3 regions of the Streptomyces sp. NPDC051909 genome follow, and region 1 is predicted to be linked to each of the others. Evidence: riboswitches for the same ligand, from Rfam matches in the RefSeq annotation. Region 1 holds a riboswitch; each other region holds the start of a gene.
The links. A riboswitch is a leader RNA that binds a small molecule or an ion and turns the genes downstream of it on or off. The one in region 1 is predicted to bind cobalamin.
Positions count from the first base shown of each region.

Region 1 (7,447 bases):
GCACGGCCTTGGGGTCGACGGAGTAGAAGTTGCGGCCGGTCGGCAGCACGTTGACCAGACCGCGCAGCGGCGAGCCGGAGGGGCCAGCCGGGACGAAGCCGCCGTTCAGGGCGTGCACGGCGTGGGCGAGTTCGTCGGTGGTGGCGGCGAGGCGCGGCACGACCTGGGTGGCGGCGAACTCCAGGACGTCGGCGACGGCCTGGACCTGACCGGCGGCGACCGCCGCGACGGCGGCCGGGTCCCAGTCCGCCGCCTCCATCGCCTCGACCAGCTCACGGGCCTTGGCCTCCGCCGCGTCGGCGGTGGTGCGGGTGGCGGCCGACTCGTCCAGACCGAGGGCCTCGCGCAGACCCGGCAGGGCCTGGGTGCCGCCCCAGATCTGGCGGGCGCGCAGGATGGAGAGGACCAGGTTGACGCGGGCCTCGCCGGTCGGGGCGCCGCCGAGGACATGCAGACCGTCACGGATCTGGGCGTCCTTGACCTCGCACAGCCAGCCGTCGACGTGCAGCAGGAAGTCGTCGAAGCCGTCGTCGTCCGGCCGGTCGTCGAGGCCCAGGTCGTGGTCGAGCTTCGCGGCCTGGATCAGCGTCCAGATCTGCGCGCGGATCGCGGGCAGCTTCGCCGGGTCCATGCTGCTGATCTGCGCGTACTCGTCGAGCAGCTGCTCCAGGCGCGCGATGTCGCCGTAACTGTCGGCACGCGCCATCGGCGGCACCAGGTGGTCGACGAGGGTCGCGTGCACCCGGCGCTTGGCCTGGGTGCCCTCGCCCGGGTCGTTCACCAGGAACGGGTAGACGAGCGGCAGGTCGCCGAGGGCCGCGTCCGGGCCGCAGGCGGCGGACAGACCGGCGTTCTTGCCCGGCAGCCACTCCAGGTTGCCGTGCTTGCCGAGGTGCACCATGGCGTCGGCGCCGAAACCGCCGTCCTCCGCGCGGGCGGCGATCCAGCGGTAGGCCGCCAGGTAGTGGTGCGAGGGCGGCAGGTCGGGGTCGTGGTAGATCGCGATCGGGTTCTCGCCGAAGCCGCGCGGCGGCTGGATGAGGACGAGCAGGTTCCCGCGCCGCAGGGCGGCGAGGACGATGTCGCCCTCGGGGTTGCGGGACCGGTCGAGGAACATCTCGCCCGGCGCCGGACCCCAGTGCTCCTCGACCTGCTCACGCAGCTCCGCCGGGAGTTCGGCGTACCAGCGCTTGTAGTCGGCGGCCGGGATGCGGACCGGGTTGCGGGCCAGCTGCTCCTCGGTCAGCCAGTCCTGGTCGTGGCCGCCGGCCTCGATGAGGGCGTAGATCAGCTCGTCGCCGTCCCCGGAGACCAGGCCGGGGACGTCCTCGACCGGCCCGAAGTCGTAGCCCTCCTCACGGAGCCTGCGCAGCAGCTCCACGGCGGAGGCGGGGGTGTCCAGGCCGACCGCGTTGCCGATCCGCGAGTGCTTGGTCGGGTACGCGGAGAGGACCAGCGCGAGCTTCTTCTCGGCGTTCGGGATGTGGCGCAGGCGGGCGTGCCGGACGGCGATGCCCGCGACCCGGGCGGCGCGCTCGGGGTCGGCCACGTACGCCGGAAGACCGTCCTCGTCGATCTCCTTGAAGGAGAAGGGGACGGTGATCAGCCGTCCGTCGAACTCCGGCACGGCGACCTGGCTGGCGGCGTCCAGCGGGGAGAGGCCCTCGTCGTTCTCCTCCCAGGCCGACCGGGACCCGGTGAGGCACAGGGCCTGCAGGATCGGCACGTCCAGCGCGGCCAGCGCGCCCGCGTCCCACGCCTCCTCGTCGCCGCCCGCCTGCGCCTCGGCCGGCTTGGTGCCGCCCGCGGCGAGCACGGTGGTGACGATCGCGTCGGCGGTACGGAGGGTGTCGAGCAGTTCGTCCTCGGGAGCCCGCAGCGAGGTCACGTACAGCGGCCTGGCCTGGGCGCCCTGCGCCTCGATGGCCTCGCAGAGGGCGCCGACGAAGGCGGTGTTGCCGCTCATGTGGTGGGCCCGGTAGTAGAGCACGGCGACCGTCGGGCCCTCGGTGCGCCCGGGCGTGCGGTCGAGCGCGCCCCAGGTGGGGGCGGGCGCCGGGGCCTCGAAGCCGTGGCCCGTGAGCAGCACGGTGTCGGACAGGAACCGGGCGAGCTGCCCGAGGTTCGCCGGTCCGCCGTGCGCGAGATAGGCGTGCGCCTCGGTGGCGACGCCGACCGGGACCGTGGAGACGCCCATGAGCTGCGCGTCCGGCGCCTGTTCACCGCTCAGCACGACCACCGGCTTCCCGGCGGCGAGCACCGCGTCCAGGCCCTCCTGCCAGGACCGGACACCGCCGAGGAGACGTACGACGACCAGCTCGACGCCGTCGAGAAGGCCGGAGAGAAGTCCGGGCAGATCGTGCTGGGGAAGCCGGGCGGGGTTGGCGTACCGCCACTCCACGCCCTCGGACGCGGACGCGCCGTCGGACGCGCCCTCGGTCACGGCGGTGTTCGCCGCACGGGCACTGAGCAGGTCGGTGTCGGAATGCGACAGCAGCAGGAGCATGGCGAGGCTCAGGCCCTTCCTCGGGGTGTCCGCGCCCCGGGTGGTCGTTGGACGGCGGGAGTTCCTGACTCACCGGCCCCCGGGATTCCCCCGAGGCCGGCTCACAGTGGCGGGACCGCGCCGGATTCTCACCGGGCTTCCTCCCCGGGGTCCTGGGACCCCATGCCGATCTGCATAGTAGGTCGTGTCCGTACCGCCTGTGCAGCCACCCAGGTTCATGACGTGACAATCAGGCATTGCGACTTTCCAACCGGTTCTCGGCGCTTTCGATCACCCAGATACTCGTTCGAGTGAAGCGCCTGCCGTTCACCGGCGGCTGCCCCCAGCGGTTGGCATCGTTGACAGCCGTTCGGAGAACTCGACGGAAGGGGGTGTTCAGTGGCGAGTGCAGCACGCAACAAGCGAAGCGGACTGCGTACGATCACGGACTCCTTCACCGTCGCCGCGCCTGTGGGTGCACGCATCCGGGACCGGTTACGGATGACCGAGGCCGACAGCGAAGTCCTCACCGCTGTCGGAAGGCACAACGGGCATCATCAGCGCGCCGATCTGACCGCCCGCCTCGCCCTGGGAAATGTGCGGCCGAAGGACACACAGCGCGCCGGGCGAAAGAACAGGCTCACGAAGGTTTCCTCCTCCCGCTGGGCGGGAGCGATGACAAGGACGACCGAGGACCAGTACCAGCTTTCTCTCCGCTGCCTGCACAGCGAGCGCGCGTCGTTGTGCAGCGCCATCGCGGCGATCACCCGGCGGTTGTCCGTTCCGTGCGGTCGGCGCAAGGCCACAACGCGGGGATACACCGACCAGGCAGAACGCTTCCAGAAACAGCGTCGCCTTCAGGTCCTCCAGGCACGGCTCAACCGGGTCGAGCAGCGCATCGAGGCCGGCCGTCCGGCAGTCGTCGTGGGTGGGAAGCGATTCGTCAAGGTACGCCACGGCCTTGCCGCCGCGCAGCTCACCGAGCAGCAGTGGCGTCGGCGGTGGGACGCCTCGCGACTGTTCCTTACGGCTGACGGCGAGTCCGGCGCGCCCCACGGCAACTACACGATCACTGTCGAGCCGGACGGCGGCTCCGTGAGCATCGCGCTCCCCGAGCCCCTACGACACCTGGCCAACGCCCCACGCGGCCGCTATCGACTGGCATGCGCCGTACGGTTTCACCACCGCCGCCAGGAGTGGCTTGATCGCGTGACCGCGAACCGAGCCGTTCGGTACGACATCGTCCTCGATCCGGTACGCGACCGCTGGTACCTGGACGCCTCGTGGTCCACCGACCGATCCGTCCTCCCCACCCCCGGGGAGATCCGTGCGGTCGGGAAGCGACTGCTCGGTGTCGACCTGAACGCCGACCATCTTGCCGCTTACGTCCTCGACTCACACGGCAACCCCGTGTCCGCCCCCATCACCTTGCCGTTGGAGATGACCGGATCGACCGAGACCCGCGATGGGCGCCTTCGGGCCGCCATCGGCGAGTTGATCGTCACGGCCCGGCAACACGGCTGCGCCGGGATCGCCGTGGAGAATCTGGGCTTCGACGACGCACGTGCCACCGGCCGCGAGACGATGGGCCGGGGCAGGCGCGGCAAGATGTTCCGTCGCACCGTCGCAGGAATTCCCACCGCACGCTTTCGCGAGCGGCTGCGCGCCATGGCCTTCCATCAAGGCTTGGTCGTCATCGCCGTCGATCCCGCCTACACCTCCCGCTGGGGCGCCCGGCACTGGCAGACCCCGATCCAACAGCAAACGAGAACCACTGTCACGCGACACCATGGTGCCGCCGTGGCGATCGGCAGGCGTGGCCTGGGTTACGGAATCCGGCGTCGGCCAGGTGTGACCTCCGCTCACCAGAGGATGAGCGCGAGGAGAGCTACCGGCCAGACCGGACTCCTTCCCGAGCCGCGCGGGACCGCGAACCCATCCAGGACGGCAGGCACGCCACGCAGAGGCGACAAGACCCGACCGCGCCGAGATGGCCAACTCGCGCTGTTCCCTGTTCCTCAGGACCGCTCGGAGGGACACCGGCTCAGGCCGGTTCATGGCGATTTGACCAGCCCTGGTCAGCGCCAGGAGGAGCGGTATGCTCGCCGCCATGCCGGCCACCCCACCAACCTCCTCCGACCTGGGCGAACCTCTCATACGGGACCGCGGTGACGCCTGCCCCGGGGCGTTGCGTCTGCATCGCGCCGATGACGGGTTCCTCGCCCGACTCCGGCTGCCCGGAGGGCGGTTGACGGAGGATCAGGTGCGCGTTCTGGCCTCGGCCGCCGAGGAGCTGGGCGACGGGGGGATCGGGATCACCTCGCGGGGGAACGCCGAGCTGCGGGGGCTCGGGGACGGGTGCGGCGGGGAGCTGGCCGCGCGGCTGCGGCAGGGCGGGCTGTTGCCGTCCGAGACGCATGAGCGGGTGCGGAACCTGGTCGCCTCGCCGGCCGCCGGGCTCGACGGACTCGGCCACGGTGACGTGCAGTTGTGGGTGCGGGAGCTCGACGGGCTGCTGTGCGGGACGCCCCGCGCCGCGGCGCTCTCGGGGCGGTTCCTGTTCGTCCTGGACGACGGGCGCGGGGACGTCGCCGGGCTCGGCGGGGATGTGACCTTGATCGCAGCGGAGGGCGGGAGCGCGCTGCTGCGGTGCGCCGGACAGACCTTCCGGGTCCCCGGCGCCGACGCGCCGCGCGCCGCGCTCGCCGCCGCGCTGGCCTTCCTCGACGCCGCCGACTCGGCCGGCAACGGCGCCTGGCGGGTGCGCGAGCTGCCCGAGGGGTACGCGCCGGATCTCACCGCCGCCCTCGCGCAGGCCGGGACGGCCGCAGAACCCGCACCCGAACCCGCGCAGACCGGGACAGCCGCGGAACCCGCACCCGAACCCGTACCCGAACCCGACCTCGGACCCGACCCCGTACGTCTTCCGCGGGCCGCGCCGCTCGCCCCCGGGCCGCTCGGCGCCGGCGCCCTGCATGTGCTCGCGCCGCTCGGGCGGCTCACCGCCGCCCAGGCGCGCGCCCTGCTCCCGGCCGCCGAGGTCCGGTTCACGCCGTGGCGCGGAGTGGTCGTCGTCGCGCCCGCGGCCGGACTGGCCGACCTCGCCGCGCACGGGCTCGTCACCACCCCCGACGCCCCCGCCGTCGGCGTCACCGCCTGCACCGGGCGGCCCGGCTGCGCCAAGTCCCTCGACGACGTACGGGCGGAGGCCGTCCGCGCCCCCGCCGGCCCGCTGCCCGTGCACTTCTCCGGGTGCGAGCGCCGCTGCGGCCACCCGCACGGCGCCTGGGTCGACGTCGTCGCCGCCGGCGACGGCGCCTACCTGGTGGACGGCGCGCCCACCCCCCGTACCTCCCTGATCGACGCTGTATCCACGGCCCGCACCACCACGAGATGAGCGAGAGCGACACGATGTTCGAGTACGAGAAGGACGGGGCGGAGATCTACCGCCGGTCCTTTGCCACGATCCGCGCCGAGGCGGACCTCGCGGGTCTGACCGACGACGTCGCCACCGTCGCCGTGCGCATGATCCACGCGTGCGGCATGACCGACCTCGTCCGGGACCTCGCGTACTCCCCCGGCGTGGTCGCCGCCGCCCGCGCCGCGCTGCGCGCCGGCGCGCCGATCCTGTGCGACGCGCAGATGGTCGCCAGCGGCGTCACCCGCAAGCGGCTGCCCGCCGACAACGAGGTGCTGTGCACCCTCTCCGACCCGGCCGTGCCGGGGCTCGCCGCCGAGCTCGGCACCACCCGCTCGGCCGCCGCCATGGAGCTGTGGCGGGACCGCCTGGAGGGCTCGGTCGTCGCCGTCGGCAACGCGCCGACCGCGCTCTTCCACCTCCTGGAGATGATCGCGAAGGGCGCCGGGAAGCCGGCGGCCGTGCTCGGCATCCCGGTCGGCTTCATCGGCGCCGCCGAGTCCAAGGACGCGCTCGCCGCGAACACCCTCGGCCTGGAGTACCTGGTGGTACGCGGCCGGCGCGGCGGCAGCGCCATGACGGCGGCCGCGCTCAACGCCCTCGCGCACGAAGCGGAGATCCAGGCATGAGCACGCGTACGAACACGGGCAGGCTGTACGGCGTGGGCCTCGGCCCCGGCGACCCGAACCTGATGACGGTGGCCGCGGTGAAGGCCATCGCCGAAGCCGACGTCATCGCCTACCACTCGGCCCGCCACGGCCGGTCCATCGCGCGCTCCATCGCCGCCGAGCACATCCGCGAGGACCACGTCGAGGAGCGGCTGATGTACCCGCTCACCGTGGAGACCACCGACCACCCCGGCGGCTACCGGGGCGCGCTCGACGACTTCTACGAGGAGGCCGCGGCCCGGCTCGCCGCGCACCTCGACGCCGGCCGCACCATCGCCGTCCTCGCCGAGGGCGACCCGCTGTTCTACGGCTCGTACCAGCACATGCACAAGCGGCTCGCGGACCGTTACGACACCACCGTCATCCCCGGCGTCACGTCGGTCAGCGCCGCCGCGGCGCGGCTCGGCGAGCCGCTGTGCGAAGCCGAGGAGGTCCTGACGATCGTCCCCGGCACGCTGCCGGAGGACGAGCTGACCGCCCGGCTCGCGGGCACCGACTCTGCCGTCGTGATGAAGCTCGGCCGCACCTTCCCGACCGTGAAGCGGGCCCTGGAGCGGGCCGGGCGGATCGACGACGCGCGGTACGTGGAGCGGGCGTTCATGGCGGGCGAGCGCACCGGGCGGCTCACCGACATCGACCCGGAGTCGGTCCCGTACTTCTCGGTGGCCGTGCTCCCGTCCCGTATCGACGAGCAGCCGCCCGTACGCGAACAGGGCGAGGTCGTCGTGGTCGGCACCGGCCCGGCCGGGGCCCCCTGGCTGACCCCCGAGTCGCGCGGCGCGCTGGTCAACGCCGACGACCTCGTCGGCTACACCACCTACCTCGACCGCGTCCCGGTCCTGCGCGCCTCGCAGCGCCGGCACGGCTCCGACAACA
Region 1 covers NZ_JBFAYA010000013.1:49,006-56,452, forward strand. Annotated here, with positions in the region: gene cobN (cobaltochelatase subunit CobN) at 1-2,506, opposite strand, end outside; cobalamin riboswitch at 2,546-2,685, opposite strand; gene AB0M18_RS21455 (hypothetical protein) at 2,987-4,657, shown strand; gene AB0M18_RS21460 (cobalamin biosynthesis protein CobG) at 4,584-5,882, shown strand; gene AB0M18_RS21465 (precorrin-8X methylmutase) at 5,879-6,532, shown strand; gene AB0M18_RS21470 (precorrin-2 C(20)-methyltransferase) at 6,529-7,447, shown strand, end outside.

Region 2 (7,447 bases), on a different contig from region 1:
CTTCGGGTCGGCGGCGGTGGCGCCCTCCCAGGCGGCGGCGAAGATCGTCGCCGACTTGCCCTGGCCGTAGACGACGGGACGGTCGGCCTCGTCCTTCGTCTTGTCGCCGTGCATGTACTTGTCGAGGATGTTCTTGTACTCGGTGAGGCCCTTGATGGACTCCGGCGAGGACAGGTTCGCCTTCCAGGTCTCGCCGTCCTGCTTGGCGATGGAGCCGCCCTGCTCGTAGACGAAGGACATCGCGGCGTACCAGTCCGGCGACGGCTGGTACCAGGCGCTGAACTTGTCGCCCTTCTTCTTCTGGATGGCGTCGAGCGCGGCGGTCAGCTCGGCCCAGGTCTTCGGGGCGGCCTTGACGCCCGCCTCGGCGGCGATGTCCTTGCGCCAGGTGCCGACGCGGCCACCGGCGTAGTAGGGGACGCCGTAGGTCTTGCCGTTGTAGGTGACCGAGTCCTTGAGGGCGTCCAGCCACTTGTCGGAGTTCTCGAACTTCGACGGGTCGACCTCGGCGAAGGCGCCCTTGGCCATGTAGCTGATCATCTCGGAGTTGCCCATCTCGACAACGTCCGGGGCCTTGTCGGTCGCGAGCACCGCGTCGAGCTTGGTGTTCTTGTCCGGCCAGCCGTAGTACTCGTGGTTGATCTTGATGCCCGGGTGCTTCTTGGCGACCGCGTCGTCGGCGGCCTTGACCAGCTCGGGCCAGTTGTTCTGGGCGTCGACCGTCAGCCAGACGGTGAGCTCCTTGGCGTCGCCGCCGGCCTTCGCCCCGCCCTTGTCGTCCGAGCCACCACACGCGGCAATGCCGACCATCATGCCCGCGACGCCGATCGCCGCGATGAGCTTGCGCTTCACGCCACCCTCCTCAGGGATGCCTGCTCCCCCTCCCACCGCGCGAAGACGCGAAGACTTACGTCGAGTCGTACCTCGAGTAATGCTGTGGGGCTGGGACCTGATCTTTAATGGTGTAGACCAGTACCCGGAGCTTGGCCTAGACCTTTAGGGGTGTCAAGGGTGTATAAGAAGGGCAGTCGGGTCCGTTACCGGACCGACACCTGAGGGAGGGCGACGACCCGTGACCGGTCCGTGCCACCATGTGAGCCGCGACAGACGGAGGAGCCGGTGACGGCAGCAGCACAGGAGTCGGAAAGGCGGGCCATGGCCACGGACGCGGGGAACACCGAGACAGACAGCGGGATCGCCACCCGTACCGCGCGCGTGCCCAAGTACTACCGGCTGAAGCGGCACCTGCTCGACATGACCGAGACCCAGGCGCCCGGTACGCCGGTGCCGCCGGAGCGGACCCTCGCCGCGGAGTTCGACACCTCGCGCACGACGGTCCGCCAGGCCCTGCAGGAGCTGGTCGTCGAGGGCCGCCTGGAGCGGATCCAGGGCAAGGGCACGTTCGTGGCCAAGCCCAAGGTCTCCCAGGCCCTCCAGCTCACCTCGTACACCGAGGACATGCGGGCCCAGGGCCTGGAGCCCACCTCGCAGCTGCTCGACATCGGCTACGTGACGGCCGACGACACCCTCGCCGGGCTGCTCGACATCTCCACCGGCGGACGGGTGCTGCGCATCGAGCGCCTGCGCCTCGCCAGCGGCGAGCCGATGGCCATCGAGACCACCCATCTGTCCGCCAAGCGCTTCCCCGCGCTGCGGCGTTCGCTGGTGAAGTACACCTCGCTCTACACCGCGCTCGCCGAGGTGTACGACGTGCACCTCGCCGAGGCCGAGGAGACCATCGAGACCTCGCTCGCCACCCCGCGCGAGGCCGGCCTGCTCGGCACGGACGTGGGCCTGCCGATGCTGATGCTCTCCCGCCACTCGCTGGACGCCCACGGCGATCCGGTCGAGTGGGTGCGCTCGGTCTACCGGGGCGACCGGTACAAGTTCGTCGCCCGCCTCCAGCGGCCGCTCGACTGACGACGGGCAAGGCTGGTTCGAGTCCGCCGACGGACGAGAACCAGCCATTCCGAGCCGCCGGGCGAACCGGTCGCTTCCGGGAAAGATCGGCCCGTGCGGGCTGCCAGATGGCTGGTTGTGAACCACCGCGGGAACACATCCGTGATACGGACAGGGGTTCCGAGAATGCGAACGGTCCCCTAGATTTCCTCGGCATTACAAGGTCATCGGCACGTGGGACGGGATCGCCATGTCACAAGAGACACAAGGGAAACAACCGGTCATCACTCCACTGAGAGTGGTGATCGCGCTCTGCCTCTTCGTACCGTTCGTCGCGATGCTGTGGGTGAGCTCCTACGCGAAGGTGGAACCCACCTTCATCGGCGTCCCGTTCTTCTACTGGTACCAGATGCTCTGGGTGCTGATCTCGACCCTGCTCACCATGGTCGCCTACAAGCTGTGGCAGCGTGACCAGCGCGCCCGCAAGGGGGGTGCGTCGCAGTGAAGGACGGCGTGAACGGCGTCGCGCTCGGCGTCTTCATCTTCTTCTTCCTGGCCGTCACGGTCATGGGCTTCCTGGCGGCCCGGTGGCGCCGGGCCGAGAACGAGCACAGCCTCGACGAATGGGGCCTGGGCGGCCGCTCGTTCGGCACCTGGATCACCTGGTTCCTGCTGGGCGGCGACCTCTACACCGCGTACACCTTCGTCGCCGTCCCGGCGGCGATCTACGCGGCAGGCGCGGCCGGCTTCTTCGCGGTGCCGTACACCATCCTGGTCTACCCGCTGATCTTCACCTTCCTGCCCCGCCTGTGGTCGGTGTCGCACAAGCACGGGTACGTGACCACCTCGGACTTCGTGCGCGGGCGCTTCGACTCCAAGGGCCTCTCGCTCGCGGTCGCGGTCACCGGCATCCTCGCCACCATGCCGTACATCGCGCTCCAACTGGTCGGCATCCAGGCCGTCCTGGACGTGATGGGCGTCGGCGGCGGCGAGAACACCAACTGGTTCGTCAAGGACCTGCCGCTGCTCATCGCCTTCGGCGTGCTCGCCGCGTACACCTACTCGTCCGGTCTGCGCGCGCCCGCGCTCATCGCGTTCGTCAAGGACACGCTCATCTACATCGTCATCGCGGTGGCGATCATCTACATCCCGATCAAGCTGGGCGGCTTCGACGAGATCTTCGGCAAGGCCGGCGAGGCCTTCGCCCAGGTCAACCCGGCCACCGGCAAGCCCAAGGGCGCGCTCGTGCCCGGCGAGGCGAGCCAGTGGACGTACGCGACCCTCGCGCTCGGCTCGGCGCTCGCGCTGTTCATGTACCCGCACTCGATCACGGCGACCCTGTCGTCGAAGAGCCGCGAGGTGATCCGCCGCAACACCACCATCCTGCCGCTGTACTCGCTGATGCTGGGCCTGCTCGCGCTGCTCGGCTTCATGGCGATCGCCGCCGGGGTGAAGGTGACCAACGGCCAGCTCGCCATCCCGCAGCTCTTCGAGAACATGTTCCCCGACTGGTTCGCGGGCGTGGCCTTCGCCGCCATCGGCATCGGCGCGCTCGTGCCGGCCGCGATCATGTCGATCGCCGCGGCCAACCTCTTCACCCGCAACATCTACAAGGACTTCATCAAGCGCGACGCGACCCCCGCGCAGGAGACCAAGGTCTCCAAGCTGGTCTCGCTCCTGGTGAAGGTCGGCGCGCTGATCTTCGTCCTCACCATGGACAAGACCGTCGCGATCAACTTCCAGCTGCTCGGCGGCATCTGGATCCTGCAGACCTTCCCGGCCCTGGTCGGCGGTCTGTTCACCCGCTGGATGCACCGCTGGGCACTGCTCGCCGGCTGGGCGGTCGGCATGATCTACGGCACGTTCGCCGCGTACGGCGTCGCGAGCCCGACCCAGAAGCACTTCGGCGGCTCCGCCGCGGAGATCCCGGGCATCGGCGAGATGGGCTACATCGCCCTCACCGCCTTCGTCCTCAACGTGCTCGTCACCGTGGTCCTCACCTTCGTCCTCAAGGCCGTCAAGGCCCCCGAGGGCGTCGACGAGACCTCCCCGGCGGACTACACCGCCGACGCGGGTGACGCGGGCGTCGCCACCGACCTGCCGAAGGTCGGCGCCGCCGGTCACTGACACCGCGCATGAGCCCGCGCCCGTCCCCGAAATCCCGGGGGCGGGCGCGGGTGCGTCAAGGGCACACTGACGTGCATGGACTTCACGATCAGACCTGTACGGCCCGAGGAGTACGAGACCCTCGGCGAGATCACCGGCCGGGCCTACCTCGACGACGGGTTCCTCCTCCATGGCGCGGACGACTGGTACTACGGGCATCTGCGGAACGTGGCCGGACGGGTCGAGGTGGCCGAGGTGCTCGCCGCCGTGGACGCGGACGGCGCCGTCCTCGGCGGCGTGACCTTCGTCCCGGCCCCCGGCGTGATGGGCGACCGCGCCCGCCCCGGCGAGACCGAGATCCGGATGCTGGCCGTCGACCGGGCGGCCCGCGGCCGAGGCGTCGGCGAGGCCCTCGTCCGGGCCTGTGTCGAGCGCGCGCGGGCCGTGGAGGGCTGCGAGAGGATCGTGCTGTCCACCCAGCCCGAGATGCGCACCGCGCACCGCATATACGAGCGCCTGGGCTTCCGCCGCGCTCCGGAACGGGACTGGGCCCCCATTCCCGAGCAGCCCGATTTCCTGCTGCTCTGCTACGCCCTGGAGTTGTAGGAATCCAGACGGCTCGTCAGACGACACACAACATGTGGGGGGTGCCGCGATCGGCGCCCCCCACATGTATGCTCGTCCTCGCTGTCGCCGCAGGGGAATCCGGTGGAAATCCGGAACTGTCCCGCAACGGTGCACTTCGCGCTTTTCGCGCGGAGAGAGTCCGAAGACCTGCCGATGGTGCGCCCGGTCCGTCCGTTCCGGGTGCCACAGACGTCCGGGCCTCGCGGAGTGGGCCGGTGGACGCGGTGCCGCCGTGTGCGTACGTACGCCACGGAGGCCCGTCGTTTCCCGCCTCCCCCGCCCTGGCCCCGAGCCGAGCGAGGGAGAGCCCCCACGTGACCATCGCGCCCGCCGATCCGGCTTCGGCCCAGGCTTCCGCCGTCGACAGCGACGGCCCCGGGACCGCGCTGCTGCGGACCCTGACCGAGCTGACCGCCGACCTCCCGGACACCGACCCCGGCCGGGTCGCCGCCGCCGCGCTGCGCGGCCGGCACCCCGGCTCGGACGCGGCGGAACTGCGCGAGCTGGCCACCGAGGCCGCCGCCGGCCTGATCGCCGAGGACCCGGCGTACTCCCGGCTCGCCGCCCGGCTCCTGACCATCACGATCACCGAGGAGGCGGCCGGTCAGGGCGCCGTGTCCTTCTCCGGCTCCGTCGCCGTCGGCCACCGCGAGGGCCTGATCGCCGACCGCACCGCCGACTTCGTCGCGCTGCACGCGGAGCGCCTCGACGCGGCGATCGACCCGGCCGCCGACGACCGCTTCGGCTACTTCGGTCTGCGCACGCTGTACTCGCGCTATCTGCTCCGGCACCCGATCACCCGCAAGGTGATCGAGACCCCGCAGCACTTCATGCTGCGCGTCGCCTCCGGCCTCGCCGAGAACGACTCGGCCCGCGCGCTCGACGAGGTCACGGCGCTGTACGGGCTGATGAGCCGGCTCGACTACCTGCCGTCCTCCCCCACCCTCTTCAACTCCGGCACCCGCCACCCGCAGATGTCGTCCTGCTACCTGCTCGACTCCCCGCTGGACGAGCTGGACTCCATCTACGACCGCTACCACCAGGTCGCGCGCCTGTCCAAGCACGCCGGCGGCATCGGCCTCGCCTACTCCCGCATCCGCGCCCGCGGTTCGCTGATCCGCGGCACCAACGGGCACTCCAACGGCATCGTCCCGTTCCTGAAGACCCTCGACGCCTCCGTCGCCGCCGTGAACCAGGGCGGCCGCCGCAAGGGCGCCGCCGCCGTCTATCTGGAGACCTGGCACGCGGACATCGAGGAGTTCCTGGAGCTCCGCGACAACACCGGCGAGGACGCCCGCCGCACCCACAACCTCAACCTGGCACACTGGATCCCGGACGAGTTCATGCGCCGGGTCGACGCGGACGGCGAGTGGTCGCTGTTCTCCCCGGCCGACGTGCCCGAGCTCGTCGACCTGTACGGCGAGGAGTTCGACGCCGCCTACCGCAGGGCCGAGGCGGCGGGCCTGGCCCGCAAGACCATGCCGGCCCGGGACCTGTACGGCCGGATGATGCGCACCCTCGCGCAGACCGGCAACGGCTGGATGACCTTCAAGGACGCCTCCAACCGCACCGCCAACCAGACCGCCGAGCCCGGCACGGTCGTGCACTCCTCGAACCTGTGCACCGAGATCATCGAGGTCACCGACGACGGCGAGACCGCCGTGTGCAACCTCGGCTCGGTCAACCTCGGCGCCTTCGTGCTCCAGGAGACGGGCGACCTCGACTGGGACCGGCTCGACGAGACCGTCCGCACGGCCGTCACCTTCCTCGACCGGGTCGTCGACATCAACTTCTACCCGACCGAGCAGGCCGGCCGCTCCAACGCCAAGTGGCGCCCGGTCGGCCTGGGCGCGATGGGCCTCCAGGACGTCTTCTTCAAGCTGAAGCTCCCCTTCGACTCGGCCGGAGCCCGCGCCCTGTCGACCCGCATCGCCGAGCGGATCATGCTCGCCGCGTACGAGGCCTCCGCCGACCTGGCCGAGCGCAACGGCCCGCTGCCCGCCTGGGAGAAGACCCGCACGGCCCGAGGCGTGCTGCACCCCGACCACTACGACGTCGAGCTCAACTGGCCGGAGCGCTGGGCCGCGCTGCGCGCGCGGATCGCGTCGACCGGCCTGCGCAACTCCCTCCTCCTCGCCATCGCCCCGACCGCGACGATCGCCTCGATCGCCGGCGTCTACGAGTGCATCGAGCCGCAGGTCTCCAACCTGTTCAAGCGCGAGACGCTGTCCGGCGAGTTCCTCCAGGTCAACTCGTACCTGGTCGCGGAGCTCAAGGAGCTCGGCGTGTGGGACGCGCAGACCCGCGAGGCGCTGCGCGAGGCCAACGGCTCGGTGGCCGGCTTCGGCTGGGTGCCGGCCGAGGTGCGCGAGCTGTACCGCACGGCCTGGGAGATCCCGCAGCGCGGCCTGATCGACATGGCCGCCGCCCGCACCCCCTTCCTCGACCAGTCGCAGTCCCTGAACCTGTTCATGGAGACGCCGACCATCGGCAAGCTGTCGTCGATGTACGCGTACGCCTGGAAGCAGGGCCTGAAGACCACGTACTACCTGCGCTCCCGCCCGGCGACCCGCATCGCCCGCGCCGCCCAGGCCACGACCATCCCCGTCCAGCAGGCCACACCCGACGCGGACGCCGTCGCCTGCTCCCTCGAAAACCCCGAGTCCTGCGAGGCCTGCCAGTGACGACCCCCAGCCGCAACCACAACCTGCTCGACCCGGGCTTCGAACTGACCCTGCGTCCGATGCGCTACCCGGACTTCTACGAGCGCTACCGCGACGCGATCAAGAACACCTGGACCGTGGAGGAGGTCGAC
Region 2 covers NZ_JBFAYA010000002.1:440,752-448,198, forward strand. Annotated here, with positions in the region: gene AB0M18_RS04955 (extracellular solute-binding protein) at 1-852, opposite strand, end outside; gene AB0M18_RS04960 (GntR family transcriptional regulator) at 1,156-1,920, shown strand; gene AB0M18_RS04965 (DUF3311 domain-containing protein) at 2,150-2,404, shown strand; gene mctP (monocarboxylate uptake permease MctP) at 2,401-4,026, shown strand; gene AB0M18_RS04975 (GNAT family N-acetyltransferase) at 4,102-4,611, shown strand; cobalamin riboswitch at 4,646-4,802, shown strand; gene AB0M18_RS04980 (ribonucleoside-diphosphate reductase subunit alpha) at 4,947-7,316, shown strand; gene AB0M18_RS04985 (ribonucleotide-diphosphate reductase subunit beta) at 7,313-7,447, shown strand, end outside.
Region 2: linked by a shared signal. The riboswitch ahead of AB0M18_RS04980 (ribonucleoside-diphosphate reductase subunit alpha) and the one ahead of cobN (cobaltochelatase subunit CobN) in region 1 are both predicted to bind cobalamin.

Region 3 (7,447 bases), on a different contig from region 1:
TGATCATCCGCGCCCCGCCCTTGGCGTCCTTCGCCCACGACGGTACGAGCCCCCAGCGCAGCGCCCTCAGCTCGCGCCGCACCTCCCCCTCGTCGCCGCCGTGGCGGGCGGTCCGTTCGAGGACGGCGTACACGGGGTCGGTGGGCGCGACGTTCCAGCTGGGCGCGAGCGTCTCCTCGGGGCGCCACTCGGTCACGTCGAAGAGCCGGGTCAGGTCCTGGGGACTCCGGGTGGAGGCGTATCGGCCGCACATACGGCCACTGTGCCACGGGGGGGGCCGCTGGGCGGGGTGCCCGGTCAGACGTCCCAGGTGACCGGGAGGCTCTTCACGCCGTAGATGTCGGCCGTCTCCGGGCGCAGTACGACCTCTTCGGCGGGGACGGCGAGGCGCAGGGTCGGGAAGCGGTCGAGGAGGGCGGTGAAGGCGGCCCGCATCTCGATGCGGGCGAGCTGCTGGCCGAGGCAGAGGTGGATGCCGTGGCCGAAGGCGAGGTGGCCGCCGGGGACGGGCTTGCGGCGGATGTCGAGGACGTGGGGGTCGGCGAAGCGCTCGGGGTCGCGGTTGGCGGTGTTGTACGCGAGGAGCACGGTCGTGCCGGCCTTGACGGTCTGCCCGCCGAGCTCGACGTCCTCCAGGGCCGTCCGCATGAAGGACTTGGCGACGCTGAGGTAGCGGAGGAGTTCCTCCACCGCCTGGTCGATCAGCGTCGGGTCCTCGCGCAGCGCGGCGAGCTGGTCCGGGTGCTGGAGCAGGGCGAAGGTGCCGAGGGAGAGCATGTTCGCGGTGGTGTCGAACCCGGCGGCGAGGAGGATCAGCGAGATCCCCTTCAGCTCCTCGTCGGTCAGGTCGGTCTCGGTGAGCTCGCTGAGCACGTCGTCGGTGGGGTGCGCGCGCTTGGCGGCGACGAGCTCCGCGAGGTACTCCTGGGTCGCCGTGTACGCGGCGATCAGGTCCTCGTCGCTGGTCTCCCCGCCCATGAAGGTGTCGATCTGCTCCTGGAAGGAGGCGCGGTCCTCGTACGGGACGCCGAGGATCTCGCAGATGACGATCGTGGGGATGGGCTTGCCGAACGCGGTCACGAGGTCCGCCGTCGGCCCGGCCGCCTCCATCGCGTCCAGGCACTCGGCGGTGATCTGCTCGATGCGCTCGCTCAGCAGCCGCATCCGGCGTGCGGTGAACCGGCTCACCAGCGGCTTGCGGTAGCGGCTGTGCTCCGGATCGTCCATCAGCAGGAACTCGCCGGGCGGCGCCGGCGGGATCTCGAAGTCGACCACGTTCAGGAGGTCCTTGCGCGCGCTGAACCGCGGATCGGCCAGGACGGACCGGACCAGGTCGTGGCCGGTGACGAGCCAGCCGGCCTTGCCGCCGATGTGGGTGAAGGGGCTGATGGGGCCCTGGCGACGGGCCTCGGTCAGCTCGGCCGGCGGGTCGAAGGGACAGCCCGGCTGACGCGTCGTAGGCGTCGTGAAGGTCTGCGGGGATTCACTCATGGCCACTCCTCAGCTCGCGACATGACGTGTTTGAACATCCCGAAAGCTACGTTGCGTTCAGAGATCGGTCAATCATCGAAACCACGCAACACCAGGTCAAGAGCAGGAAATTGATGCAATGACGCTGCCGTCGAACGCAACGAGAGAGAAGCACTGTTGCAATGAGCTGAAGCGAAGGCAATGGCCCGGCAGGGGCCCGGGCCGGTCCCGGTCGGCGGGCGCACGCACCCCGGGCGCCGCGACGTGCGCCTGTGCGCCCCCGGCCGGGGCTCGCGCGCGGGCGTCGGCGCGTCATTGTCGTGGTGGGCATCACGACACGGAGAGCGAGGGACCCGATGGGGCGACAGGAGCCGGGCCGGGACGGGCTGGAGTACCGCCTGAAGGAACTGGACCCGCCGGGCGTCGTGTACGACACCTGGTTCATCCCGCCGCAGGACGCGGGCGCGCTCCCCATCGGCCTCACGGGCGAGGCCGCCGCCTTCGTGGCACGCGTCCAGCGCCTCGGCCCGATCTACGGCGGCGCGGTCCCCGAGGCCGCGGTCCGTCTCGACCTGCGCCTGGACGAGGAGGCGGTCACCCGCCGCGACGGCGTCCGGGCCCGCACCCACCGGCTGCACGCGCGGGGCCACGTCCTCGTCGAGGCGGAGGACGAGCGGGCCGTGCCGCGCCTGCGCCTGGTCCACAGCCGCCCCCGGCGGCCCGGCGAGGCGTGGGTGCTCATGGGCGGCGGCGCGGACGGGTAACCGGGCCCAGGCCGATCCGGGGCGAGCCCGAAAGACACGGCCTAGTTCTTACGGGCGAGCAGATGGACCTCCGGGAACTGGCGCCGGTCGGTGGGCTGGGGCGCCCGCACCATGCGGGCGACCTCCGCGATCCCGGACTCGCGGAGCATCTCGGCGAGTCGGTCGGGCGACCAGCGGTAGGCGGGTGCGACCGCGTGGTCGGAGACCAGGGCCGGGGCGGAATCGTCGGTGGCCCAGAAGCCGAGGAGGAGGTGGCCCCCCGGGGCCAGCACGCGGTGGAACTCGGCGAGAACGGCGGGGACTTCCCGCGGCGGCGTGTGGATGATGGACCACCGCGACAGGATGCCGCCGAGGGCGCCGTCGGCGAGGTCGAGCGCGCTCATCGACCCCACCTCGAACCGAAGCCCCGGATGGGCCTCCCGGGCCAGCCCGATCATCGCGGGCGAGGCGTCCACACCGAACGCCGCCAGCCCCGCCTCCGCGAGATGAGCGGTGACGTGTCCGGGCCCGCAACCGAGGTCCGCCACGTGTCCTCCGCCGGCGCCGACCGCCTCGGCGAAGGCGCTCAGCATCGCGCGGTCCAGCGGACTGTCCCGCAGCGAATCCCGGAACAGCTCCGCGTACACGGGTGCGGCGGTGTCGTAGGCCTCGCGGGTGGCGCGGAGGGCATCGTCTTCGACCATGCCCGCGACCGTAACCCCTGGCACTGACACCGGCCGTCCCGGTCGCACGCGACACAGGTGGGCCCGGCCGTCGCACACGGGGGAGGTGCGAGGCCGGGCCCACCACCACGGTAGCGCGGACCCGGCCGCCCCGTCTCCGGTACGGCGAAAGCGACGTGCGGAAACTGCCGGACGGCCGAAACACGGCGCCCCCACGAGTCGTGCGCGTCCACGTACGGGCGGGGCGGCCGTTCCCGCGGGCGGGGGAGCACACTGGCAGGAGAGGGGCGGAAGGCCGGCCCGGCTCGGGCACGGCCGGTTCCGTCCGCTCCGGGAAGAGGGTGCGCGCATGGCCAGAACACGGTCCTCGTCCCGCTCGCGCTACGCCCCCGACCGGGGGCTCGCGACGCGCATGGCGACGACGATGTTCCTGATCGGCCTCCTCTACGTGGTGTTCGTCGGCGTCCTGCTCGTGCTGCTGCGCGGGTCCTGGCCGATCATCCTGCTGATCACGGGCGCGCTGTTCGTCGGGCAGTTCTGGTTCAGCGACAAGATCGCCGCGCTCGGCATGGGCGCGCGCGAGGTGACCCGCGAGCAGGCACCGGAGCTGCACGGCACCGTCGACCGGATCTGCGCGCTCGCCGACATGCCGAAGCCGAAGGTGGCGATCGCGGAGAGCGACGTGCCGAACGCGTTCGCCACCGGGCGCGGCGAGAAGACCGCGCTGGTCTGCGTGACGACGGGCCTGCTGCGGCGCCTGGAGCCGGAGGAGCTGGAGGGGGTCCTCGCGCACGAGATGTCGCACGTGGCGCACCGCGACGTCGCGGTCATGACGATCGCCTCCTTCCTCGGTGTCCTCGCCGGGGTGATGACCCGCGTCGCGCTCTACAGCGGCCTCGGGCGCAGCCGGGACAGCGCGATGGGCGTCGCCGTGCTCCTCGTGCCGGTCGTCAGCGCGGCCGTGTACATCGTGAGCTTCCTCCTCACCCGGGTGCTCTCCCGCTACCGCGAGCTGGCCGCGGACCGGGCCGCCGCACTGCTCACCGGCCGCCCGTCGGCGCTGGCGTCCGCGCTCACCAAGGTGAGCGGCGAGATGGCCCGGATCCCGACGAAGGACCTGCGCAAGGCGGAGCCGTACAACGCCTTCTGGTTCGCGCCGGCGTTCTCCTCGAAGGAGAGCCTGAGCCGGCTGCTCTCCAGCCACCCCACCCTGGAGCAGCGGCTCGAACAGCTGGCGCGGATCTCGGCGCAGCTCGGCGAGGCGTGAGGCGGGAGGCGGCACGGCGGTGGGACTCCTCGACAGCATCCTCGGGCGCAGCCGGCCGGTACGGCCGGATCTCGACCGGCTCTTCGGGCTTCCGGCCGCGGCCCTCACCCTCCAGGCGGGCACCGGCTTCGTGCCGACGGGCGCGGGGTCGGTGTGTTTCGCGGCGGTGGAGGGCGGGGCCTTCGCGCGGTTGAAGGAGGAGGTACGGGAGCTGCTCGACGCGGCGGGGGCGGCGGGGCCGCCCGGCGCGACGGGCGGCACGGCGCCCGTGACGTACACCCCGGACGCGTACGGCTACACCTGGCTCACCGTCCGCCGCCCCGCCGAGGACCTGATCACGCTGGTCAACGACCTGCACGCGGTCAATTCGCTGCTTGAGGAGGCGGGCTTCGGGCCGAATCTGCTCTGCTCCCTGACCGCGTTCCGCGCGCCCGGGGCCGGCGAACACCGGGCGCGCGACCTGGCGCTCGTCTACCTCTACAAGCGCGGCACCTTCTATCCCTTCGCACCGCGTCCGGATCGTGCCGAGACCCGCGACAACGCGCTGGAGTTGCAGGTCAGGGCGCTGCTCGCGGGCGACCTGGCACTGGAGCCGGACATGGAGCGGTGGTTCCCGGTGTGGGGCGCTCCGGGGCTCGGCGGGGCGGGGCCGGACGGGGCGGACCGGCCGCCCGGACCATGATCGCCCTGTGGTAGTTTGCCCGGGCCAGTCGTACCTCCGCACGGACTCCGCGTGAGCGGCCGTCCTGTGCACGGGTCAGGGAATCCGGTGGGAATCCGGAGCTGACGCGCAGCGGTGAGGGTGACGGGCGGGGCATCGGCCACTGGGGCAGCCGCGTCACGTGCGGTCACGCATGACGTGCGACGTACGGCGTACGACCCGGGAAGGCGTTCCGTCCGAGTGACCCCGAGTCCGAAGACCTGCTGGCGGCCCCGGCACGGTACCGACGTCGTCCGGGGATGACCTACGACAGGCTCCGCGTATGAGCCGTGGACGCAGAGGATTCCCGCGTGCCCCTCGCACTCCCCGCCCGTGCCCTTCGTTCCGCCGTGCTGCTCGTGACCGGGGCCGTGCTGGCCGCCGGCTGCGGCACCGGCGACCCGGCCGCCCCCGGACCGTCCGGGTCCGCCGGATCGTCCGGCTCTTCCGCCAAGGGGGATGCCAAGGCCGGCTATCCGGTCACCCTGGAGAACTGCGGGCAGCGGGTCACCTTCACCGCGCCGCCGCGCCGGGCCGTGGCGCTCGACCAGGGTTCGGCCGAGATCCTGCTGTCGCTCGGCCTCGCCGACCGGATGGTGGGCACGGCGACCTGGACGGACCCGGTCCTGAAGGGCCTGGAGAAGGCGAACGCCTCCGTACCCCGGCTCGCCGACCGCTACCCCTCCTTCGAGAACGTGCTCGACACCGAGCCGGACTTCGTCAGCGCCTCCTTCCTCTACACCCTCGGCAAGGGCGGCGTGGCGCCGCGCGAGCGCTTCGCCCAGCTGGGCGTCCCCACGTATCTCTCCCCCACCGACTGCGTCGACAAGGACAACAGCGGGGACGGCGACGGCGTCCGGACCCGGCCGCTGACGATGGAGACGGTGTACCGGGAGATCCGTGACCTGGCGCGGGTGTTCGGCGTGCCGGAGCGCGGCGAGAAGCTGATCGGCGAGCTGAAGGCACGCGTGGTGAAGGCCCGCGCCGGCGCGGACTTCGGCGGCGCGTCCGTCCTCTACTGGTTCTCGGACTCGCAGGGTCCGTACATGGCCGGGTGCTGCGGCGCGCCCGGGATCGTCAGCACCACCCTCGGGGTGCGGAACGTCTTCGACGACACCAAGGAGGAGTGGCCGCAGATCAATTGGGAGACGGTCGCCGACCGCGATCCCGATGTGCTGGTGATCGCCGATCTGACGCGGAAGGCGCAGTCGGCGGAGAGTGCCGCGAAGAAGATCGAGTTCCTGGAGTCGCATCCGGTCACGAAGAACATGACGGCGGTGAAGGGGAAGCGGTACGTGATCCTCAGCGGCCAGGCGATGAACCCGACCGTGCGGACGGTCGAGGGCGTCGAGAAGGTCGCGGCGGCGTTGCGGGCGTACGGGCTCGCCAAGTGAGCCGCGTCGCCGTCCTCTCGGGAACGGGCGGGCTGGCGCTGCTGTGCGTGTCGGTGGCCGCCGCGATCACGATCGGCCCGGCGGACATCTCCGTGGCCGATGTGTGGTCGGTGCTCGTCACACATCTGGGCACGGGGGACACGGCGGTTCTGAGCCCGATCCGGGACGGCATCGTCTGGAACCTGCGCCTGCCCCGTACGCTGCTCGCCGCCGTGTGCGGTGCGGGACTTGCCGTCTGCGGCGCGGTGATGCAGTCGCTGCTGCGCAATCCGCTCGCCGATCCCTTCGTGCTCGGGGTGTCCTCGGGCGCGTCGACGGGCGCGGTCGCGGTCGTCGTCCTCGGGGTGGGCGGGGGCGCCGTGTCGGTGACCGGCGGTGCGTTCGTGGGCGCGGTGCTCTCCTTCGCGCTGGTGCTGTTCCTCAGCCATGTCCTCGGCGGGTCGACGGACCGGGTGGTGCTCGCCGGGGTGGCCGCGATGCAGCTCTTCTCCGCGCTGACGTCGTTCGTCGTGATGACGGCGGCGGACGCGGAGACGACACGGGGCGTGCTGTTCTGGCTGCTGGGCTCGCTGACGGGGGCGGGGTGGACGGATGTCGTGGTCTGCGCGGCCGTGCTCGCCGCGGCGCTGCTGATCTGCGGCGGGTACGCGCGAACCCTGGACGCCTTCGCGTTCGGCGAGGACGCGGCGGCCTCGCTCGGCGTCTCGGTGGCCCGGACCCGGGTGGTGCTGCTGTGCGTGACGGCGCTCCTGACGGCCGCGCTGGTCTCGTCGGCCGGGGCGATCGGCTTCGTCGGCCTGGTCCTGCCGCACGCCGTACGCATGCTCGCCGGGCCCGGGCATGCGCGCCTGCTGCCGCTGACGGCGCTCGCGGGGGCGGTCTTCCTGGTGTGGGCGGACACCCTGGCCCGTACCGTGCTCGATCCGCAGGAGGTGCCGGTGGGCGTGGTGACCTCGCTGGTGGGTGTGCCGGCGTTCGTCCTCGTCCTGTACCGGGCGAGGGGGGCGACCCGGTGACGGGGCAGGGACTGCGGGCCGAGGGGGTGTCGCGGACGGCCGGCGGTGCCGTGCTGCTCGACGGGGTGGGCCTGGCGCCCCGCCCCGGGGAGGTCACCGGGCTGCTCGGGCCGAACGGTTCGGGGAAGTCCACGCTGCTGCGGATCCTCGCGGGGGTGCTCGCGCCGGACGCCG
Region 3 covers NZ_JBFAYA010000004.1:183,597-191,043, reverse strand. Annotated here, with positions in the region: gene AB0M18_RS08400 (SOS response-associated peptidase) at 1-253, opposite strand, end outside; gene AB0M18_RS08395 (cytochrome P450) at 298-1,491, opposite strand; gene AB0M18_RS08390 (hypothetical protein) at 1,827-2,234, shown strand; gene AB0M18_RS08385 (class I SAM-dependent methyltransferase) at 2,276-2,917, opposite strand; gene htpX (zinc metalloprotease HtpX) at 3,246-4,163, shown strand; gene AB0M18_RS08375 (hypothetical protein) at 4,183-4,845, shown strand; cobalamin riboswitch at 4,923-5,086, shown strand; gene AB0M18_RS08370 (ABC transporter substrate-binding protein) at 5,175-6,257, shown strand; gene AB0M18_RS08365 (iron chelate uptake ABC transporter family permease subunit) at 6,254-7,273, shown strand; gene AB0M18_RS08360 (ABC transporter ATP-binding protein) at 7,270-7,447, shown strand, end outside.
Region 3: linked by a shared signal. The riboswitch ahead of AB0M18_RS08370 (ABC transporter substrate-binding protein) and the one ahead of cobN (cobaltochelatase subunit CobN) in region 1 are both predicted to bind cobalamin.